3 regions of the Pseudomonas sp. BAY1663 genome follow, and region 2 is predicted to be linked to each of the others. Evidence: predicted binding sites of a transcription regulator. Region 2 holds the regulator's gene; each other region holds the start of a gene.
What was found. Region 2 encodes sigma-54, which starts transcription at its own class of promoters, with help from an activator protein. Its sites were predicted from a motif close to ANTGGCATNNANNTTGCTNT; they were not measured.
Positions count from the first base shown of each region.

Region 1: the regulator sigma-54 is predicted to act here: its motif matches at 3,694-3,713, upstream of BAY1663_RS21565 (ammonium transporter).
Region 3: the regulator sigma-54 is predicted to act here: its motif matches at 3,850-3,869, upstream of BAY1663_RS08155 (TorF family putative porin).

Region 1 covers NZ_AZSV01000136.1:152-6,436, forward strand. Annotated here, with positions in the region: gene BAY1663_RS25590 (transporter substrate-binding domain-containing protein) at 1-1,017, opposite strand, end outside; partial or broken gene BAY1663_RS26120 (methyl-accepting chemotaxis protein) at 1,072-1,419, opposite strand; gene BAY1663_RS21560 (hypothetical protein) at 1,341-1,760, opposite strand; gene BAY1663_RS24565 (hypothetical protein) at 1,970-2,146, opposite strand; gene BAY1663_RS21565 (ammonium transporter) at 2,202-3,614, opposite strand; partial or broken gene BAY1663_RS25600 (methyl-accepting chemotaxis protein) at 3,860-4,069, opposite strand; partial or broken gene BAY1663_RS26125 (PAS domain-containing protein) at 4,136-4,945, opposite strand; partial or broken gene BAY1663_RS21575 (DUF1989 domain-containing protein) at 5,091-6,285, opposite strand, start outside.
Region 2 covers NZ_AZSV01000012.1:1,458-7,742, forward strand. Annotated here, with positions in the region: gene ptsN (PTS IIA-like nitrogen regulatory protein PtsN) at 1-349, opposite strand, end outside; gene hpf (ribosome hibernation-promoting factor, HPF/YfiA family) at 358-666, opposite strand; gene BAY1663_RS05630 (RNA polymerase factor sigma-54) at 743-2,251, opposite strand; gene lptB (LPS export ABC transporter ATP-binding protein) at 2,398-3,123, opposite strand; gene lptA (lipopolysaccharide transport periplasmic protein LptA) at 3,123-3,668, opposite strand; gene lptC (LPS export ABC transporter periplasmic protein LptC) at 3,655-4,227, opposite strand; gene BAY1663_RS05650 (HAD family hydrolase) at 4,236-4,760, opposite strand; gene BAY1663_RS05655 (KpsF/GutQ family sugar-phosphate isomerase) at 4,760-5,734, opposite strand; partial or broken gene BAY1663_RS05660 (ATP-binding cassette domain-containing protein) at 6,019-6,285, shown strand, end outside.
Region 3 covers NZ_AZSV01000020.1:4,582-10,866, reverse strand. Annotated here, with positions in the region: gene arfB (alternative ribosome rescue aminoacyl-tRNA hydrolase ArfB) at 35-448, opposite strand; gene BAY1663_RS08165 (metal-dependent hydrolase) at 583-1,626, shown strand; gene BAY1663_RS25870 (methyl-accepting chemotaxis protein) at 1,663-2,376, opposite strand; partial or broken gene BAY1663_RS25865 (HAMP domain-containing protein) at 2,518-3,615, opposite strand; gene BAY1663_RS08155 (TorF family putative porin) at 3,949-4,671, shown strand; gene BAY1663_RS08150 (ABC transporter ATP-binding protein) at 4,963-6,285, opposite strand, start outside.

The DNA of each region.
Region 1 (6,285 bases), on a different contig from region 2:
CCAGTGCGGGTCGTCGTAGACCTGGCCCAGCCAGCGGCCGACCAGTTCCCGGTATTCGTGGCCCTGGCGGTATTCGCCGATGAAACGGTCGATGGCCTCCAGCAGGCCGATGTTGGCCGGTGCGTTGGCGACCGCCGCGCAATAGAACCACAGCTCCGGGCCGAGCTTGCCCGGCAGTATTTCGAGGCGCCCGCGCCACGGACTGGTCTCGCCATGGCAGGCCCAGTGGTAGATCGGCAGGTCGATGGCGAAGGCGTCCACCACGCCGTCGAGCAGGCAGTCGTGGATCATGCCCTGGTCGTTGTAGGCCAGCAGGTTGGCCAGCCGGATCCGTCCGCCGGGCTTGGCTTCGTTGGCCGGCCAGCGCAGGCCGAGGCCTTCCAGCACGGCGATGGCGGCGGGGTCGTTGACGCAACCGAGGACCTTGCCCTGCAGGTCGTCGAGGCCGCGGATACGCGCGTCGCCGGTGCGCTTGGCGAGCACGTAGGGCAGGAACACGTAGGGCGCGGAGAAGGCCACCTGGTCATAGCCCGGTATCGGCGGCAGGGCGCTCCAGACCAGGTCGGCCTCCTGTTCGCGGCGATGGCTGCCGGCTTCCAGCAATTGCAGGCAGCAGTCCCAGGGGTATTCGATGAAGCGGCACTTGACGCCCAGCCAGCGGGCCAGCGCCTGGGCCATTTCCGCATCCAGGCCCTGCAGCGGCTGGCCGGGTGCTTCGCGGAAGGACAGTCCCTTGAACTGCGGTTCGATGGCGATACGGATCTCGCCGCGCCGGCGGATGTCGGCGAGGCGGTCGTAGCCGGCATCCAGGTGCAGCTTTTCCTCCTGTAGCAGACGGCGCAGGTGTTCGGTGCGCTGCGCCGGTTCGCCTTCGCGGTACAAGCCCTGCAGGTCGCCGATCAGGCCCTGGCTCCAGTCGCTGCGGCTGCGCAGGTGGCGGTCGGCGCCTTCGCCGAGGCGCACGCCGGCGGCGATGACCCGGTTGTTGCCCTCGATCTCGGCGAGGTGTCCGCTCATGTGCTTGAGCAGGTCGTGCAGCGTCGCCAGGGATTCGCCGACCCGCGCGCTGAGCTGGTCGAAGCGTTCCTCGGAGGCATGGAGCAGACCGTTCAGGCGCTCGGCGAGGATGCCCAGGTCGATCTGCTCGTAGGCCTGGTGGGCGTTTTCCTGGGTACGCAGGGCGAGGTTGCGGATCTCGTTGGCGACCACCGCGAAGCCGCGTCCGGCCTCGCCGGCATGGGCCGCCTCGATGGCGGCATTCAGCGACAGCAGCTGTACGGTGCGGCCGATGTTGTCGATGTCGCCGATGACCTTGTGCGAGGCGGTGGAGCGCTCCTCGATCAGGTCGACCAGGGCGCTGAACTGCTCGGAGAAGAAGCCGTGGGTGGCCTTGAGCTCCAGGCCGACTTCGTTGCGCAGCTGTTCGGCGCCGGCGCTGCTGTCGTCGAGAAAGCCCGCGTGTCGCCGACGTAGCGCAGCTGCTCGGCGCTGCGCGCGCTGATCTCGCCGAAGACGTTCTCGACCTGCTCGATGGCCTGGCGGCTATATCGTTGCAGGGCTTCCAGGCGGCCGAGCAGGGCGGCGAGGGCGGCGCAATCGTCGATGACGGGCGCTGGCGGCGGGGCCGTCAGGCGGGCGCGCAAGGTGGCGGGCATCTGCCCGGCTTCGAGGGCGAGGGCAGTGTCGATGTCGCCCTCGAGCAGGGCCTGTTGCCAGAGTGGGCGGGTCGCCCTGGTTTCGCGGCCTGTGCTCCACCACATGGCGGTCTCCTGTGTCAGGCGGTTGCGATCGTTTCGGTGCGGCGTGACTGCGGTAGTCCCGGGCGCGCTGCCCAGTAGTGGGCGGGATGGAAGAAGGGGCGCTGAGCAACCGTATCCTGCGCGTTCGACCAGGGAAGGAAGCGCTGGACGGGTTCCCGCAGCGGTGTGCGAGACGGGCCCGTACCCGGTCGCGGGTACGGGCCGGCGCTTCAGTGTTTCAGTTTCTTCGGCTCCGGGTCGGCGTAGCTGTGCTTCTCGTGGATCATGGTCGCCACCAGGGCGAACAGGCTCACGGCGGCGACGAAGAAGGTGATCACCATCAGGATGGCGGGCTTGTCGGCGAAGGTGAAAACCGCGGCGGCGCCTTCGAACGTGCTGATGCTCATGGTCAAGCTCCTGTGCTGGGGGCGTGGTGGTCAGCGCCACGCCCGGGAATTGCCGTCAGGCGGGTTTGCTTTCGACGACGAGGGTAGTGGTGGTGAATTCACGGCCGTCATCGGTGGCGGCGTGGCCGTACATGGCCGCCCATTCCGGGTAGGCTTGGGCCGGTACTTCGGTGAGGTCGAGCCCGCGTTCCTCGGCGTGGGCCGGTACGCGCAGCATGCCGACCTTCTTCAGGCCGTAGGAGATGGCGTAGCCGGGGATGAAGCCCAGCGCGGCCATGGTCAGGGCGCCGACCAGCTGGCCAGTGAAGCTGATCTCGGCCATGCCGTTGACGTTCGGATAACCCGAGAGGAACACGCCGCTGATGAGCAGGCCGGCGAAGCCGCTGAAGCCGTGGACGGCGAAGGCGCCGACGGCGTCGTCGAGGCGGAATTTGAGCAGCAGGTTGTTGATCAGCGGCGCGGCCGCGGCGACGCCCATGCCGATCAGGTAGGCCAGGCCGGGGTGATAGAGATCCAGGCCCGGGGCCACGGAGATGATCCCGACCAGGCCGCCGGACATCATCCAGAACGGCTCGCGGGTGGTCAGGTAGGCGCCGATCAGACCGCCGGCGAAGCCCATCAGGGTGTTGAAGGCGAAGGCGGAGAGGTTGGTCGGCTGGCCGTAGATGTTGATCCACTGGGCACCGCTGTTGTAGATGATGCAGCCGCCGAGGAAGCCGAAGAAGCCGACGATGATCAGCATCAGGCCGACCACGCTCATCGGCATGCTGTGGCCGACGATCGGGTTGACCGAGCCATCGGCATTGAAGCGGCCGATACGCGCGCCGAGGTTGATCACCACGGCCAGGGCGAAGAAGCCGGCGATCATGTGCACCACGCCGGCGGCGCCGACGTCATGGTAGCCGAACTTGACCGTGAGCCAGCCTTCCGGGTGCCAGCCCCAGGCCGCGGCCAACAGCCACAGCACGCCGCCGAGGATGATGGTCATGATGATGAAGGCGCTCATCCGCGTACGCTCGATGATCGCCCCGGAGAGGATCGAGCCGGTGGTGGCGGCGAACAGGGCGAAGGCGCCCCAGAAGATGCCGGTGGCGTTGTCCTGCAGGTTCGGGCCCATGGATTCGCTCCAGGGCATCGCCGCCAGGAGCGCGTCCATGCGCGGCACCAGGCCGTCGGGAAAGGCGTTGTACACGGCCCAGCCGAGCAGGAACACGCTGGGGATGACGAAGCCGAAGGCCAGGATGTTCTTGACGCCGGCGGCCAGGGCGTTCTTCAGGCGGGAGGCGCCGATCTCGTAGGATAGGAAGCCCGCGTGGATCAGGATCATCAATGCCGTACACCACCAGTAGAATATTTCCATATTCAAGGTGTTGGTCATTTCTATCAGGGCCTGCAGCTCTTGCAGAGTGGGTGTCGTCTGCTCTTCCATCGCCGAATCCTCGATGCAGTAGTTGGAGTTGGTTGTCACCGGCAGATCAGTGGCGGTCGCGCCTGAACAAGGTGTCACTGTATTTTTATCTATAGTTATAAAAAGTTCCCTTCAAGAAAAAGCAAGCCTTGTGCCAGAAGCGCCTTGGCGCGCCGCAGAGGGCTTTCGGCGCCTCGTTGCCATGAGGCTCTGCCCCTTTTCTGTACAAAGGCCCATCCCCGCGCCTGAAATTGGTTCGCACTGCCCGCAATGGCGGGCGCTCAGCCCGCCTCGCTCCTGTGTTGCAACATGGCCTGGATCTGCTGTACCGACTCCTGGGTGCGCCGGGCGAGATTGCGCACCTCGTCGGCCACCACGGCGAAACCGCGGCCCTGTTCGCCGGCGCGGGCCGCCTCGATGGCGGCGTTGAGCGCCAGCAGGTTGGTCTGTTCGGCGATGCCCTTGATCACCCCGGCGACCTGGGCGATCTGCCCGTAGGTGGCCTGGATGCTGGCCTGCTCGCGCTCGTGCATCTCGGCGGCGGCCTTCTCGTCGCTGATCTCGCGCACCGCGCCGGTGACGTGCAGCAGCACGCCCCGGTCGTCGCGCAGGCAGCGGCCGCGCTCGCGGAACCACACTTCGCCGCGGGTCTTGTGGCGCATGCGGTATTCCACGGCATAGGAGCCGTCGCCATCGGCATCGGCCATCGCCGCCCCGAAAACCTGCATGACGTTCTTCACGTCGTCCGGATTGGCCACCGCGAAGTAGCTGTCCCAGCCGTCGGGGAATTCCTCGCGGCGGTAGCCGATCAGCGCGCGGAACTGATCGGACCAGCGGATCAGGTTCTGCGGGTGGTCGGGGTCGCCGTCGACCACGTTCATGTCCCAGCAGCCTTCGGTCAGGGTGCGCTTGGTCAGCTCCCAGACCTGTCGCTCCGCCTGCCAGGCGACGTGCTCGGCTTGCAGTTCGGCCAACTGATGCCGGGTGTCGAGCAGTTCCCGCTGCAGCTCGCCATTGCGTGCCTCGGACGCCTCCAGGCGGCGTTGCAGCTCGGCATATTCCGCCGATGTGCAGGGTGGCGGCGGGGCGCTTTCGCTGGCGTGGCGGATACGGCGCAATTCGTCGCAGTGCCGATGCAGGCGTTCCAGGCCGGCAAGCAGGTGCGGCTGGCGCTGCAGGTTGGGCTGCGCATGCAGCTGCAGCGGCTGTTCGGCGAGTAGCCGATCGAACAGTTGGCCGAGTTCATCGGCCAGGTTCCGGGAAGCGTTGCTGAACCACATCGGCCGGTTCTCCTCGAGTAGGTGATACGAGGCGGCCGCTTTCGTATCGACCGCCACTGCCTGATTGCCAAGCAATTCCCTTTCCAAGATCGAATGCAGGCGGGCGCTCATGGGTAGGTTGGCGCTGAGCGCAGCGAAGCCCAACGGGACCGGTACGAACGTGTTGGGCTTCGTCGCTGCGCTCCTCAGGCTGCGCGCCCCGACCCAACCTACGCGTTCCAGGCTTTTCTTGCCGCTTGTGGTTTGCCGCTTGCCGCTACGCCCTGACCCGGCTCTTGTCCGGGTCGTAGGCGACGGTGCCGGCGACGACGGTGGCGCCGATGCGTTTCTGCTGGCCGTCGAGCTTGCCGATCTCCAGGCGCGTGCCGGGCTCGCAGTACGCCACGTCGAGCCGGCACAGGGCGATGTTCCTGCCGAGCAGCGGCGAGCGGGTGGCGCTGGTGATCACGCCGACCTGGGCGCGGCCGGCGTGCACGCAGTCGCCGTGGTGGGCGATCTCGTTGCCGTCCAGCTCAAGGCCGACCAGCCGCTGCAGCGGATGCTCCTTGCGGCGCAGCAGGGCCTCGCGGCCGATGAAGTCGTCTTGCTTGCTCTTGAGCGGCACGCAGAAGCCGATGCCGGCCTCGAATGGGTCGGTCTGGTCGCTGAATTCGTAGCCGGCGAAGATCAGCCCGGCCTCGATGCGCAGCGTGTCCAGCGCGTGCAGGCCCAGCGGCACCAGGCCGAGCGGTTCGCCCAGTTGCCAGAGGCGCCGCCAGACCCGCATCGCGTCGTCCGGGTGGCACCAGATCTCGTAGCCCAGCTCGCCGGTGTAGCCGGTGCGCGAGACCATCAGCGGACAGCCGTTGTAGTCGTCCAGGCGGCCGACCAGGAAGCGGAACCAGCCCAGCTCGTCGAGCGGCGGCTGGGTGCCGGGCGTCCAGATCATCCGTGCCAGCAGTTCACGACTCAGCGGTCCTTGCACGGCGATGTTATGGATCTGCTCGGAGGCGGACTTGATCCATACCTTCATGCCCAGCTTCTCGGCCTGCTCGCGCAGCCAGACGCCGGCGTAGTCCTCGCCGCAGATCCAGCGGAAGGTGTCCGGCCCCAGGCGCAGCAGCGTGCCGTCGTCGAGCATGCCGCCGTGCTCGTAGCACATCGCGCTGTAGACCACCTGGCCGACCGCCAGCTTGCGCACGTCGCGGGTCAGGCAGTAGTTGAGCAGCGCCTCGGCGTCGGGGCCGATGACCTCGAACTTGCGCAGGGCGGAGAGGTCCATCACCGCCACCCGTTCGCGGCAGCCGTGGTATTCCTCGATGGCGCCGTAGCCGTCGAAGTGGGTGGGCGTCCACCAGCCGCGGTAGTCGACGAAGTGGCGGGTAAGGGCGGAGGTGCCGGGGTGGAAGCCGCTTTCGCGGGTCAGCACCGGGTCGGCGTCGGGCGTCTTGCGGTTGGCCATGGCGATACTG
Region 2 (6,285 bases):
GTTCGAGGTGCTCGTCGGTGGCCGCCTCCGGTACCAGCAGGACGAACAGCAGGTCCACGGGAACGCCGTCGATGGCGTCGAAATCCACCGGGGTTTCCAGCCGCAGTATCGCGCTCAGCGGCGCATTGCAGCCGACCATCCGGCAGTGCGGGATGGCGATGCCGTTGCCGAAGCCGGTGGAGCCCAGCTTCTCGCGGGCGATCAGGCTTTCGAAGATGGTCTGGGCATCGAGATCGGTCAGGTCCTGGGCGATCACCTTGGCGATCTGTTCCAGGACACGCTTCTTGCTACCGCCCGGGACGTTCACCAGGGAACGTCCGGGGGTCAGGATGTTTTCGAGTCGGATCATAGGAGGGGTCAGCGGGTGACGGTGCCCTGAGTATGGTCGAGCTGTTTTTCCTTGTGCTTGATCAGCTGGCGATCGAGCTTGTCGACCAGTTGGTCGACGGCGGCGTACATGTCCTCGTGCTCGGCATTGGCCACCACTTCGCGGCCCGCGACGTGCAGGGTCGCTTCGGCTTTCTGCTTGAGTTTCTCGACCTGCAGGACCACCTGGATGTTGATGATGCGGTCGAAATGCCGGGCGAGCCGGTCGAATTTCTCCTCGATGTAGTCACGCAGGGCGCCGGTTACTTCCAGATGAACACCGCTGATGTTGACTTGCATACTGCTATCTCCTTTGCCTTGTGCGAAGAGCAGGCTGGCGGACCGGCCGACCTGGAACGGTTCGATCGATGGCCGGTCACAGCAATCGTTTGCGCTCGCTGGACGGTGCGATGCCGAGGGACTCCCGGTACTTGGCGACCGTGCGGCGGGCCACTTGGATGCCCTGCGCCTCCAGTAAACCAGCGATCTTGCTGTCGCTCAACGGCTTTTTCTGGTTTTCCGCGGCGACCAGCTTCTTGATGATCGCGCGGATCGCGGTGGACGAGCATTCGCCGCCTTCGGCGGTGCTGACATGGCTGGAGAAGAAGTACTTGAGTTCGTAGATACCGCGCGGCGTGTGCATGTATTTCTGCGTGGTCACGCGGGAAATGGTCGACTCGTGCATGCCCACCGCCTCGGCGATGTCGTGCAGTACCAAGGGCTTCATCGCCTCGTCGCCGTGCTCGAGGAAGGCGCGCTGGTGCTCTACGATCTGCGTGGCGACCTTCATCAGCGTCTCGTTGCGGCTGAGCAGGCTCTTGATGAACCAGCGGGCTTCCTGCAGCTGGTTGCGCATGAAGGTGTTGTCGGCGCTGGAGTCGGCGCGTTTGACGAAGCCGGCGTACTGGGCATTGACGCGCAGGCGCGGCATGGCTTCCTGGTTGAGCTCGACCAGCCAGCGGTCGTTGTGCTTGCGCACGATGACGTCGGGCACCACGTATTCCGGCTCGCTCGCCTCGATCTGCGAGCCCGGGCGCGGATTGAGGCTCTGGATCAGCTCGATGACCTGGCGCAGCTCGTCTTCCTTGAGCTTGAGCCGGCGCATCAGCAGGCTGTAGTCGCGGCTGCCGAGGATGTCGAGGTAGTCGCCGACCAGCTGCTGGGCCTCGCTCAGCCACGGGGTCCGCTCGGGCAGCTGGCGCAGTTGCAGCAGCAGACACTCGCGCAGGTCGCGGGCGCCGATGCCGGCTGGTTCGAATTGCTGGATGCGGCGCAGCACGACTTCGACTTCGTCGAGCTCGATCTCCAGTTCGGGATCGAAGGAGTCGACGATCTCCTCGAGCGACTCCTCGAGGTAGCCCTGGTCGTTGATGCAGTCGATCAGGGTGGTGGCGATGAGACGGTCGGTATCGCTCATGGGCGCCAGGTTGAGCTGCCACAGCAGATGGCTCTGCAGGCTCACGCCGCTGGAGGTGCGGCTGGTGAAGTCCCACTCGTCGTCGTCATTGCTGGGCAGGCTGCTGGCGCTGGTCTGGTAGATGTCTTCCCAGGCCGTGTCCACCGGCAGCTCGTTGGGAATGCGCTCGCCCCATTCCGTGTCGTCGAGGTTTTCCGCGCTATGCGTGGGTTCCTGGTACTGGCTGTCCTGGCTGGCGCTGGTCTGCGAGGCGCCGTCGCCGAGCGTATCGGCGGTCTCGGCCATCGGGTCGCCGCCGTCGTAATCGTCGCCGTCTTCCTCACGCTCGAGCATGGGATTGGAGTCCAGCGCTTCCTGGATCTCCTGCTGCAGGTCGAGCGTCGAAAGCTGGAGTAAGCGTATGGCCTGTTGCAGCTGCGGCGTCATCGTCAGCTGCTGGCCCATCTTGAGGACTAGCGATGGTTTCATGGCAGAGGACTTCGAACCTTTTATGCCGGCGCAACCGCGCCTGTTCCGACATGTGACGCGCTGGGCGCCGACAGAAAGCAAATTATATGCCTGCTGGCGAAGCCTTTGCCTAGGGCCGATTGGCCGAGCCGAGCAAAAAAACCGCTCTACAGGCGGAATTCGTGGCCCAGATAGACTTCCTTGACCAGCTGGTTGTCGAGAATGGTCTGCGCATCGCCTTCGGCGATGAGCTGGCCGTCGTTGACGATATAGGCGGTCTCGCAGATGTCCAGGGTCTCGCGCACGTTGTGATCGGTGATCAGTACGCCGATGCCCTTGGCCTTGAGATGGTGGATGATCTGCTTGATGTCGCCCACCGAGATCGGGTCGACGCCGGCGAAGGGCTCGTCCAGCAGGATGAACTTGGGCGCGGTGGCCAGGGCGCGGGCGATTTCCACCCGCCGCCGCTCGCCGCCGGACAGGCTCATGCCGAGGCTGTCGCGGATATGGTTGATGTGGAATTCCTGCAGCAGGCCTTCCAGGGCCTGCTGGCGGCCGCTGCGGTCCAGGTCCTTGCGGGTCTCGAGGATCGCCATGATGTTGTCGGCCACCGACAGCTTGCGGAAGATCGAGGCTTCCTGCGGCAGGTAGCCGATGCCGGCGCGGGCGCGGCCGTGCATCGGCAGATGGGTGACGTCGTGCTGGTCGATCAGCACGCGGCCCTGGTCGGCGTTGACCAGGCCGACGATCATGTAGAAGCAGGTGGTCTTGCCGGCGCCGTTCGGGCCGAGCAGGCCGACGATCTGGCCGCTCTCGATGGACAGGCTGACGTCGCGCACGACCTGGCGGCTCTTGTAGCTCTTGGCCAGATGCTGGGCTTTGAGGACGGTCATTACTGGGGTTGCTCCGCTGCCGCTTCCTTCTTGCGCGGCTGGATGACCATGTCCACCCGCGGGCGCGGCGTGGTCACGTCGGTGTTGGTCGCGCGGCCGGCGTTGACGATCTGGCGGCGGGTGTCATAGACGATCTTCTCGCCCTCGAAGGTGTTGCCTTCCTGGACCACCTTGGCCTGGTCGATCAGGACGATGCGTTCGTTGGCGGCGAAATACTGGATGGTCAGGCCGTAGGCCTTGACGATTTCCTTGTCCACCGCCGGCTTCTGCTCGTAGTAGGCGGGCTTGCCGATGGAGGTGAAGACCTCGACATCGCCGTTGCTGTCCTGGGTGATGGTCACCGTGTCGCCGGTGATCTTCATGGTGCCCTGGGTGATCACCACGTCGCCGCGGTACACCGCGACGCCCTGCTTGTCGTCCAGTTCGGCGGAATCGGCTTGCACGCGGATCGGCTGGTCGCGGTCTTCGGGAAGCGCCCAGGCAGTGGCGCCAAGCAGGAATGCGCTCAAACCGAGCAGGAGGGGGAAGGTCTTAACGCAGCTCATGCTGGCCTCTTACGTTGGACAGCAGGTGCATCCTGCCGTCATCCAGATACGCTTTCATGCCGGTTGCCGTGGTCACGCCATTGGCGGCCTCGATTCTAACGGCTTGGCTTGTCTCGGCATAATCCTTCTCCGGCAGCACGGTCAGCCGGCTGGTGGTGAGGATCGTCGGTCGTCCCTTGGCGTCGGTGCGTTCGATGCGCACCTGGTCGATCAGCTCCACCTCGCTGCCGTCGGCAGACACTTCGCCGCGCTCGCTGCGCGCATGCCAGGGCAGTTCGGTGCCGCGATAGGCCAGCAGGTCGGGGCGGGTGAGCAGGCTGACTTCGCTGGCCCGCAGGTGCTCGACCTTGTCCGCGGTCATTTCATAGTGGCGCTTGCCATCGGGCTGATACTGCACGGTGCGCGAGTTGATCGCGTAGAAGTCGATTTCCGGCTCCTCGCCGCTGACGGTGGCTGGCTGCTGCATGAAGCTTTCCGGGCGGATGTTCCAGTAGCCGATCGCCACCAGCAGGGCGGCGATCAGGACGAGAACGGCAGCGAAGCGCAGTTTGCGAAACATCGAGGCCTCTACAGATAAGCGGTTTGAGCGGCAGCCAGGGTGCCCTGGGCGCGCATGATCAATTCGCAGAACTCGCGCGCTGCACCCTCACCGCCGCGCGCCTGGGTCACGCCATGGGCGTGCTCGCGGACGAACGCGTCGGCGCTGGCCACGGCCATGCCCAGGCCGACCCGGCGAATCACCGGCAGGTCCGGCAGGTCATCACCGAGGTAAGCCACCTCAGAGTAGTTCAAGCGCAGTTCGGCCAGCAGCTCGTCGAGCACCACCAGTTTGTCCTCGCGCCCCTGATAGAGGTGCTGGATGCCGAGGTTCTGCGCGCGGCGCTCGACCACCGGGGTCTTGCGGCCGCTGATGATCGCGGTGCGCACGCCGGAGTTGATCAGCATCTTGATGCCGTGGCCGTCGAGGGTGTTGAAGGTCTTGAACTCGCTGCCGTCGGTGAGGAAGTACAGCCGACCGTCGGTGAGCACGCCGTCGACGTCGAAGATCGCCAGGCGGATGTCGCGGGCGCGCTGCAGGAGCTGTTCGTGCATTACATGACCCCCGCGCGCAGCAGGTCGTGCATGTTCAGCGCACCGATCGGCAGTTCCTGCTCGTCGATGACCACCAGCGCGCTGATCTTGTGGTCTTCCATGATCTTCAGCGCTTCGGCGGCGAGCATCTCGGCATTGGCGGTCTTGCCGTGGACGGTCATCACCTCGTCGATGCGGGTCTGGCGCACGTCGACGCCCTTGTCCAGCGCACGGCGCAGGTCGCCGTCGGTGAAGATCCCGGCCAGGCGGCCGTCGGCCTCGACGATCACGGTCATGCCCAGGCCTTTCTGGGTCATTTCCAGCAGCGCATCGCGCAGCGAAGTGCCGCGCGGGACCTTCGGCAGGCGCTCGCCGGTGTGCATGACGTGTTCGACCTTGAGCAGCAGGCGCCGGCCCAGCGCACCGCCGGGATGGGAGAAGGCGAAATCCTCGGCGGTGAAGCCGCGCGCCTCGAGCAGGGCAATGGCCAGGGCGTCGCCGAGCACCAGGCTGGCGGTGGTCGACGAGGTCGGCGCGAGGTTCAACGGGCAGGCTTCGATGGCGACGCTGGCGTCCAGGTTGACCGCGGCGGCCTTGGCCAGCACGGACTCGGGGTTGCCGGTCATGCTGACGAGGGTGATGCCCAGGCGTTTGATCAGCGGCAGCAGGGTGACGATTTCGCTGGTGGTGCCGGAGTTGGACAGCGCCAGTACCACGTCGTCCGGGGTGATCATGCCCATGTCGCCATGGCTGGCTTCGGCGGGGTGGACGAAGAACGCGGCGGTGCCGGTGCTGGCCAGGGTGGCAGCGATCTTGCGGCCGATGTGCCCGGACTTGCCCATGCCGACCACGACGACCCGCCCCTTGCAGTTCAGGATCAGTTCGCAAGCCTGGACGAAGCGCTCGTCGATGCGCGCCTTGAGCTGCTCCACGGCTTCGATTTCCAGGTGGATGGTGCGTTGTGCGGTCTCGATCAGTTGGCTGCTCTGGCTCATCGTTGGCGAGGTCGTCCGATTAAAAGGCGGCGATTATAGCGGGAAACGGGGCGTGGCTCATCGAAAAAGTAGCAGGGCGCGGCTGTCCGTTGCGCCGGTCGATCATCGTTGCGCAAGCTGAATCGGAGCTGAACGGGGAGGCGGTCGGTCATCTGCTGAAATGGTCGTCGGTTGGGCGGCTATCGACGCGGTGCTATAGTGCGCCGCCGTAAACGGTCATGCCGGAACGTATCCTGGCGCGGCCGGGAGCCGTCTGTTTCGCAGACTGCATGCAAGGAGACCAGATGAGCGCCAGCAACGACTACGCCGTCGAGCTGAAGGGAGTGACCTTCAAGCGCGGGGAGCGGAGTATCTTCGATAACGTCGATATCGCCATTCCGCGAGGCAAGGTCACGGCCATCATGGGGCCGTCCGGCTGTGGCAAGACGACCTTGCTGCGCCTGATCGCCGCCCAGTTGATGCCCGCCCGGGGCGAGGTCTGGGTGGCCGGGAACAACCTGCCGAGCCTCTCGCGCAGCGAGCTGTTCGACATGCGCAAGCAGATGGGCGTG
Region 3 (6,285 bases), on a different contig from region 2:
GCCCGGTCCAGCCGGCGGCGGCGCAGCGCCCCCCTCAATATTCCACCTTGCCCCGCCCGGCCTTGATCGCCCCGCGCTTGCTCTTGCCCTCCAGCCGGCGCTTCTTGGAGCCCAGCGTCGGCCTGGTCGGACGCCGCGCCTTCTCGACCTTGGCGACGCTGCGGATCAGCTCGGCCAGGCGCTCCAGCGCATCGGCGCGGTTCTGCTCCTGGGTGCGGTAACGCTGCGCCTTGATGATGACCACGCCCTCGCGGGTGATCCGGCTGTCGCGCAGGGCCAGCAGGCGCTCCTTGTAGAACGGCGGCAACGACGAGGCATTGATGTCGAAGCGCAGGTGCAGCGCGCTGGAAACCTTGTTGACGTTCTGCCCGCCGGCGCCCTGGGCGCGGATGGCGGTCAGTTCGATTTCGGCATCCGGCAACTGAACGGAATTGGCGATTTCCAGCATGGCAGCTCGTCGCGAGGATCAGGCCCGGCATTGTCGTATGTCTCGGCAATTACGACATGTTTTTAATTGAATTTCGCCGCATGTGCGCAGAAGCATTGGGCTAAGGTAAAACCCCGCTTCGAACGGACCGCTCCATGGATTCGATCACCCAGGCCGTACTCGGCGCCAGCGTCCAGGCCGCCCTGCTCGGCCGCTGGCAGGGCCGCAAGGCGTTGCTCTACGGCGCCCTGCTCGGCACGCTCCCCGATCTCGACGTGGTCATCGACTACGGCGATGCCGTGGCCAACATGACCTATCACCGCGGCTTCAGCCATTCGCTGCTGGTGGTCAGCCTGGCCGCCGCGCTGCTGGCCTGGCTGGCCAGGCGCTGGCGCCCCCACCCGGGCTATTCCGGCGGACGTCTGTTCCTCACACTCTGGCTGGTGCTGGTGACCCACGTGCTGCTGGACGCCTTCACCAGTTTCGGCACCCAGCTGCTATGGCCCCTGCACACATCGCCGGTCGCCTGGTCGAGCATCTTCATCATCGATCCGCTGTACAGCGTGCCGCTACTGCTGGCGGTGCTGGCCGGCACGCTGTTCGGCCTGCACGGACGGATCGCGCGCTGGCCACTGCTGGCGCTGGTGGTTTCCTCGCTGTACCTGGGCTTCACCCTGGCCGGCAAGCAGATGGCCGAGCAGCGCGTACGGGACATCATGGCCCGGGACGGCATCCGGGCCGAACGCCTGTTCAGCACGCCGACGCCGTTCAACAGCCTGTTGTGGCGGGTGATCGTGGTGGACGGCGAGTTCTATCACGAGGCACTGGTCAGCTGGCTGGACGACGGCCCGCCGGAGCTGGTGCGCCTTCCGCGCGGCGGCCATCTGGCCGCGGCCTTGCGGGACTCGCCACAACACGCGCGGCTGCGCTGGTTCACCGGCGATGTGTTGCGCTACGACGAAAGCGCTGGCCGCCTGCTGGTCACCGACCTGCGCCTGGGCATGACCGGCTTCCATCCCTTCCGTTTCCCCCTGGCCGAACGCACGGAAAACGGCTGGCAACCGATCGCTCGGCCGGAACGCCTGCCGGCCGAGCGCGGCGACCTGGATCGCCTGCGGCAGATCTGGACACGCATCTGGCGACAGTATCCGCCGCTACCGCTGGCAGCCTGGGCGGCGGAACTGGACGGCAAGCGCTGAGGCAGAGCGAGCCCGGGCAGGCTCGCCCTTTTTCGCTCAGGTACGAAATTGCCGGACCAGCTCCTGCAGCTCGACGCCGAGCCGCGCCAGCTCGGCACTGGCCCCGGCCGTCTGCTCGGTGGCACTGGCACTCTGATCGCCGATGTCGCGCACGCGGGTCACGCTCTCGGAAATGTTCTCCGCAACCGCGCTCTGCTGCTCGGCCGCCGCGGCGATCTGCTGGTTCATCTGCTCGATGGTGGAAACCGACTCGGTGATACGCCCCAGGGCGACGCCGGCCTCATTGGCCAGATCCACCGTGCGCTGGGTGAGATCGCGGCTGTTCTGCATCTGCTCGACAGCCTGCTGCGCGACCCGCTGCAGGTTGCCGATCAGGCCTTCGATCTCTTCGGTGGAATCGTGGGTGCGCCGCGCCAACGCGCGTACCTCGTCGGCCACCACGGCGAAACCACGGCCCTGCTCGCCGGCCCGGGCCGCCTCGATGGCCGCGTTGAGGGCCAGCAGGTTGGTCTGTTCGGCGACCGCACGGATCACTTCCAGCACACTGCCGATGCGCCCGCTTTCGGCATGCAGCGCTTCGATGGCATGCGCCGACTGGTCGACCTCGCCGGCCAGGTTGCCGATCTGGCCGACGGCATCCTGCACCACCCGATCGCCCTGGCGCGCCTGCTGATCGGCCTGGCGCGCGGCAGTCGAGGCCTGTTCGGCGTTGCGCGCCACCTCCTGCACCGTGGCCGCCATTTCGTGCATGGCCGTTGCGACCTGCTCGGTCTCCAGCCGCTGGGTCTGCACACCGGCACTGGTCTGCGCGGTAACGGCGGAAAGTTGCTCGGCCGCCGCCGCAATCTGGCTGACGCCCCCACCGATACGCCCGATCAGGGCCCGCAGGCTTTCGGTCATGCTGTGCATGGCGTTCTGCAACTGGCCCACCTCATCACGCCGCGTGCTCGCCTGGGAATACGTCAGGTCCCCGCCGGCCACGCGCTGGGCCTGCTGCACGGTCGCACGCAGCGGTCCGACGATCATCCGCGAGATCGACACCGCTGCCAGCAGCCCGATGCAGATCGCCAACGCACCGATGACGGCCAGTAGCGTATAGGTGCTGCGGCGCTGCTGCTCCATGGCGGCAGTCGCGCTGGCCAACGCCTCGCCGGCGGCATCGATCACCACCTCCGCTTGCTGGTCCATCGAGCGCTCCAGCGCGAGGCGCTTGTCGCGATTCTGGCGGAACTCAGCGAAGGCGGCACGGTAGTTCTCGAGTTCGGCCAGCGCCTTGTCCATCGAAGCCTGCTGGTCATCGCCCAGCCAGACCTTCAGATTGCTACCGACAGCCGCCACGTTGTCGTGCAGCTCCTGCCAGCTCTTGACCGCAGCATCGGAGCTGTTGCCGACATAGACATTCTCCAGGGTGCGCATGTCGAGAATCTGCTTGGTCAGCCCCGAGGTGGCCTCGGCGATGGTCAGCGGATCGCTGCCCTTCAGGCGATCCCCCTCCAGCCGCAGGACGCGCACCGCATCGTACATATCGAGTTCGATGAATTCGAACTCCTCGCGGCTGACCTGAGCGGCGTTCTGCATCTGCGTGCGCAACGCGACACCCCGCTGGATCAACTCGCCGTATTCATCGAATTGCCGCCCGTACTCGTCCGCGGCCTGGCGAATCCGCGCCAGGTAGGCGTGCTCCACGTTGCCGGAACTGGCGGCCAGCGCGACCAGCTCGTCGTCGAGCTGTTGCAGTGACTTGCGCAGCCCATCGGCCGAGGCCTGCTGACGCGTCAGCGCATAGTCACGCTCGTTTCCCCGCGCCGCGAGAATGGAGGCGTTGAGCGTGGAAAACTGATTGATCTGGCTCGCCCGCCCGAGGATTTCGTCGACGGCGATAAAGCCGGTACCGGCCACGCCCAGGGTCAGCAGCAGTACCACGCCAAAGCCGTAGATCAGCTTCTTGCCGACCGGGATGTTGGTGAAGAAATTCAGCACTGATTCCATCGAAAACATTCCACAAATGAAGGGCACCCCAGGTGAGTCGGCAAAGATTACTAATAGTTGAGTAATTAAACAGGATTTTTTGGCGCCTTAAGACTGACGGCCTGGACATACCCGATGCATCGAAGCGGTGCAGTCTCTTTCGGATGCTGGCAAAGCGCCCCAGCGCAGCGCAGCGATGCTTCTGCAGCACACCAAAAACAACAGTATCCATATGATTTATGGATAATTTTATGAATTGGCAAGCATCCTGCTTTGAGAGCCTCACCCTGATTACTGCAATCAGGTTTCCAGGACGAGGGCCCACCCTCGCGTACCGACACAGGGAGTCAAAGCATGTTCAAAAAACTCACAGTGGCAGTTGCCGCAGCGTCCGCAATGGGCTTCAGCGCCTTGGCCGTCAGCGAGACGGTGCCCTCTCCACTCGGCGATTTCGACGTCAGCATGACCGCCACTCTGGCCAGCGATTACATCTGGCGCGGCCAATCGCAGACCGCTGGCGAAACCGCTATCCAAGGCAGCCTGGACGTCGCACACGAAAGCGGTCTGTATGCCGGGATCTGGGCCTCGAACGTCGACGATGCGGCGTTCCCGGGCAACACCAGCGGCGCCGACATCGAAGTCGACTACTACGTCGGCTACGGCTATGGCTTCACCGATGACATCTCCGCCGACCTGCAGCTGGCCAAGTACGCCTATCCGCAGGCCAGCGAGTGGAACAGCTACGAAATCATCCCGAGCATCACCGCCTACGGCTTCACCCTGGGCTACAAGTACGGCGTCGAGACCGGCGTGCACCCGTCCTACACCTGGGCCGGCTACGAATACGAGCTGCCCTACGAAACGACCCTGTTCGCCAGCTACGGCTACACCGATGCAAAGGCCGGTGGCGAGGACTACAACGACTGGGCCGTCGGCGTGGGCAAGACCCTCTTCGGCCTGGACGTGACGCTGACCTATACCGACACCGACATCGCCTCGGCGGATTGCGAAGCCACCTATGGCAAGGACGACTACTGCGACTCCAACCTGACCGTCGCGGTCTCCAAGTCCTTCTGACCGGGTGCCGGCCGTCGCGAGACGGCCGGGCCAAGCAAACCTTTGGTTTTGAACCGCTCCAACGGGGCGGTTTTTTTAGGCCATGTCTCGCTTGCCACTGCATAGGTTGCAGGTTGGCTCGGGGCGCATAGCCTGAGGCGCGTAGGTTGGGTTGAGGAGCAAAGCGACGAAGCCCAACACGTTCGTGTCGATTCCAGTTGGGCTTCGCTGCGCTCAGCGCCAGCCTATCGGCGCATACCCCATCGGGCTAGTCCAGTAACCCGGCATCGCCTTTTTATGACTCCGTTCCGCTCAGTGCTGCAGGTGCCCATACAGCCGGGCGTACAGGCCGCCCTCGGCGATCAGTTGCTGGTGATCACCTTCCTCCGCGATCCGTCCACCATCGAATACCAGAACCCGGTCGGCCTGCTTCACCGCCGACAGACGGTGGGCGATGATCAGTGTCGTGCGGCCTCTAAGGAAACGGTTCAATTCCTGGTGCAGGGCGTATTCGGTAGCCGCATCCAACGCCGAGGTGGCTTCGTCCAGGATCACCACCTTCGGCTCGGAAAGCACCATGCGCGCGACCGCCAGCCGCTGGCGCTGGCCACCGGACAAGCGCACGCCAGAACGCCCAACCACACTGTCCAGTCCGTTCGGCAACTGGCGAATGGTCTCCGCCAGCTGGGCGATTTCCAGGGCGTGCCAGCAGAGCGCGTCGTCCCGCTCACGCCCCATGGTCAGGTTGGCGCGCACGGTGTCGTTGAACAGCGCCGGATGCTGCAGCACGACGGCGACATTGTCGCGCACCGTGTTCAAGCCGATCTCCTCCAGCGGCACGCCGCCGAAGCGAATCTGCCCGGCCTGTGGCTGGTAGAGCCCCAGCAACAACTGCACCAGCGTACTCTTGCCACCGCCGCTGGCGCCGACGACGGCAACCTTCTCCCCGGGCGCGATGCTGAGGTCCAGGCCTTCGAGAACCGGCTCGTCCTGGTAGGCGAACTGCAAGCCATGCACGTCGATGGCGACAGTCGACTGGCCGGCAAACGGATCGCGGCCACCGGCATACTGCGGTTCGTCGGCCCGGGCCAGCAACTGGTTGATCCGCCCCAGCGCACCGCCGGCCGCGTAGAAGGCATATTGCAGGCTGAGCAGTTGCTCCACCGGGCCGATCATGAACCAGAGGTAACTGAATACCGCGAGCATCTGGCCGATGGAGAGATCGGAAAACAGCACGGTCAGCATTGCCGCCGCGCGGAACACATCGATGCCGAACTGGAACAGCAAACCACTGGCGCGATTGGAAGCGTCGGTCTTCCACTGCGAGGCCACCGCGTAATCGCGCACTTCGCGGGCGCGCAGCCCGAGACGGCCAAGGAAGAAGCCCTGGCGATTGCCGGCGCGGACCTCCTGGATCGCGTCAAGGGTCTCGGTGAGTGCCTGGGTGAAGCGCGAGGTGCTGTCGTTCTCCAGCTTCTTCAGGTACTTGACGCGCTTGCCCAGTTGCACCGTGGCGTAGATAACCAGCGGATTGAACAGCAGGATCAGCAGCGCCAATTGCCAGTGCATCCAGACCAGGATGGCGGCCGTGCCGATGATCGACAGCAGCGCCACCAGGAAGCGGCTGAGGGTTTC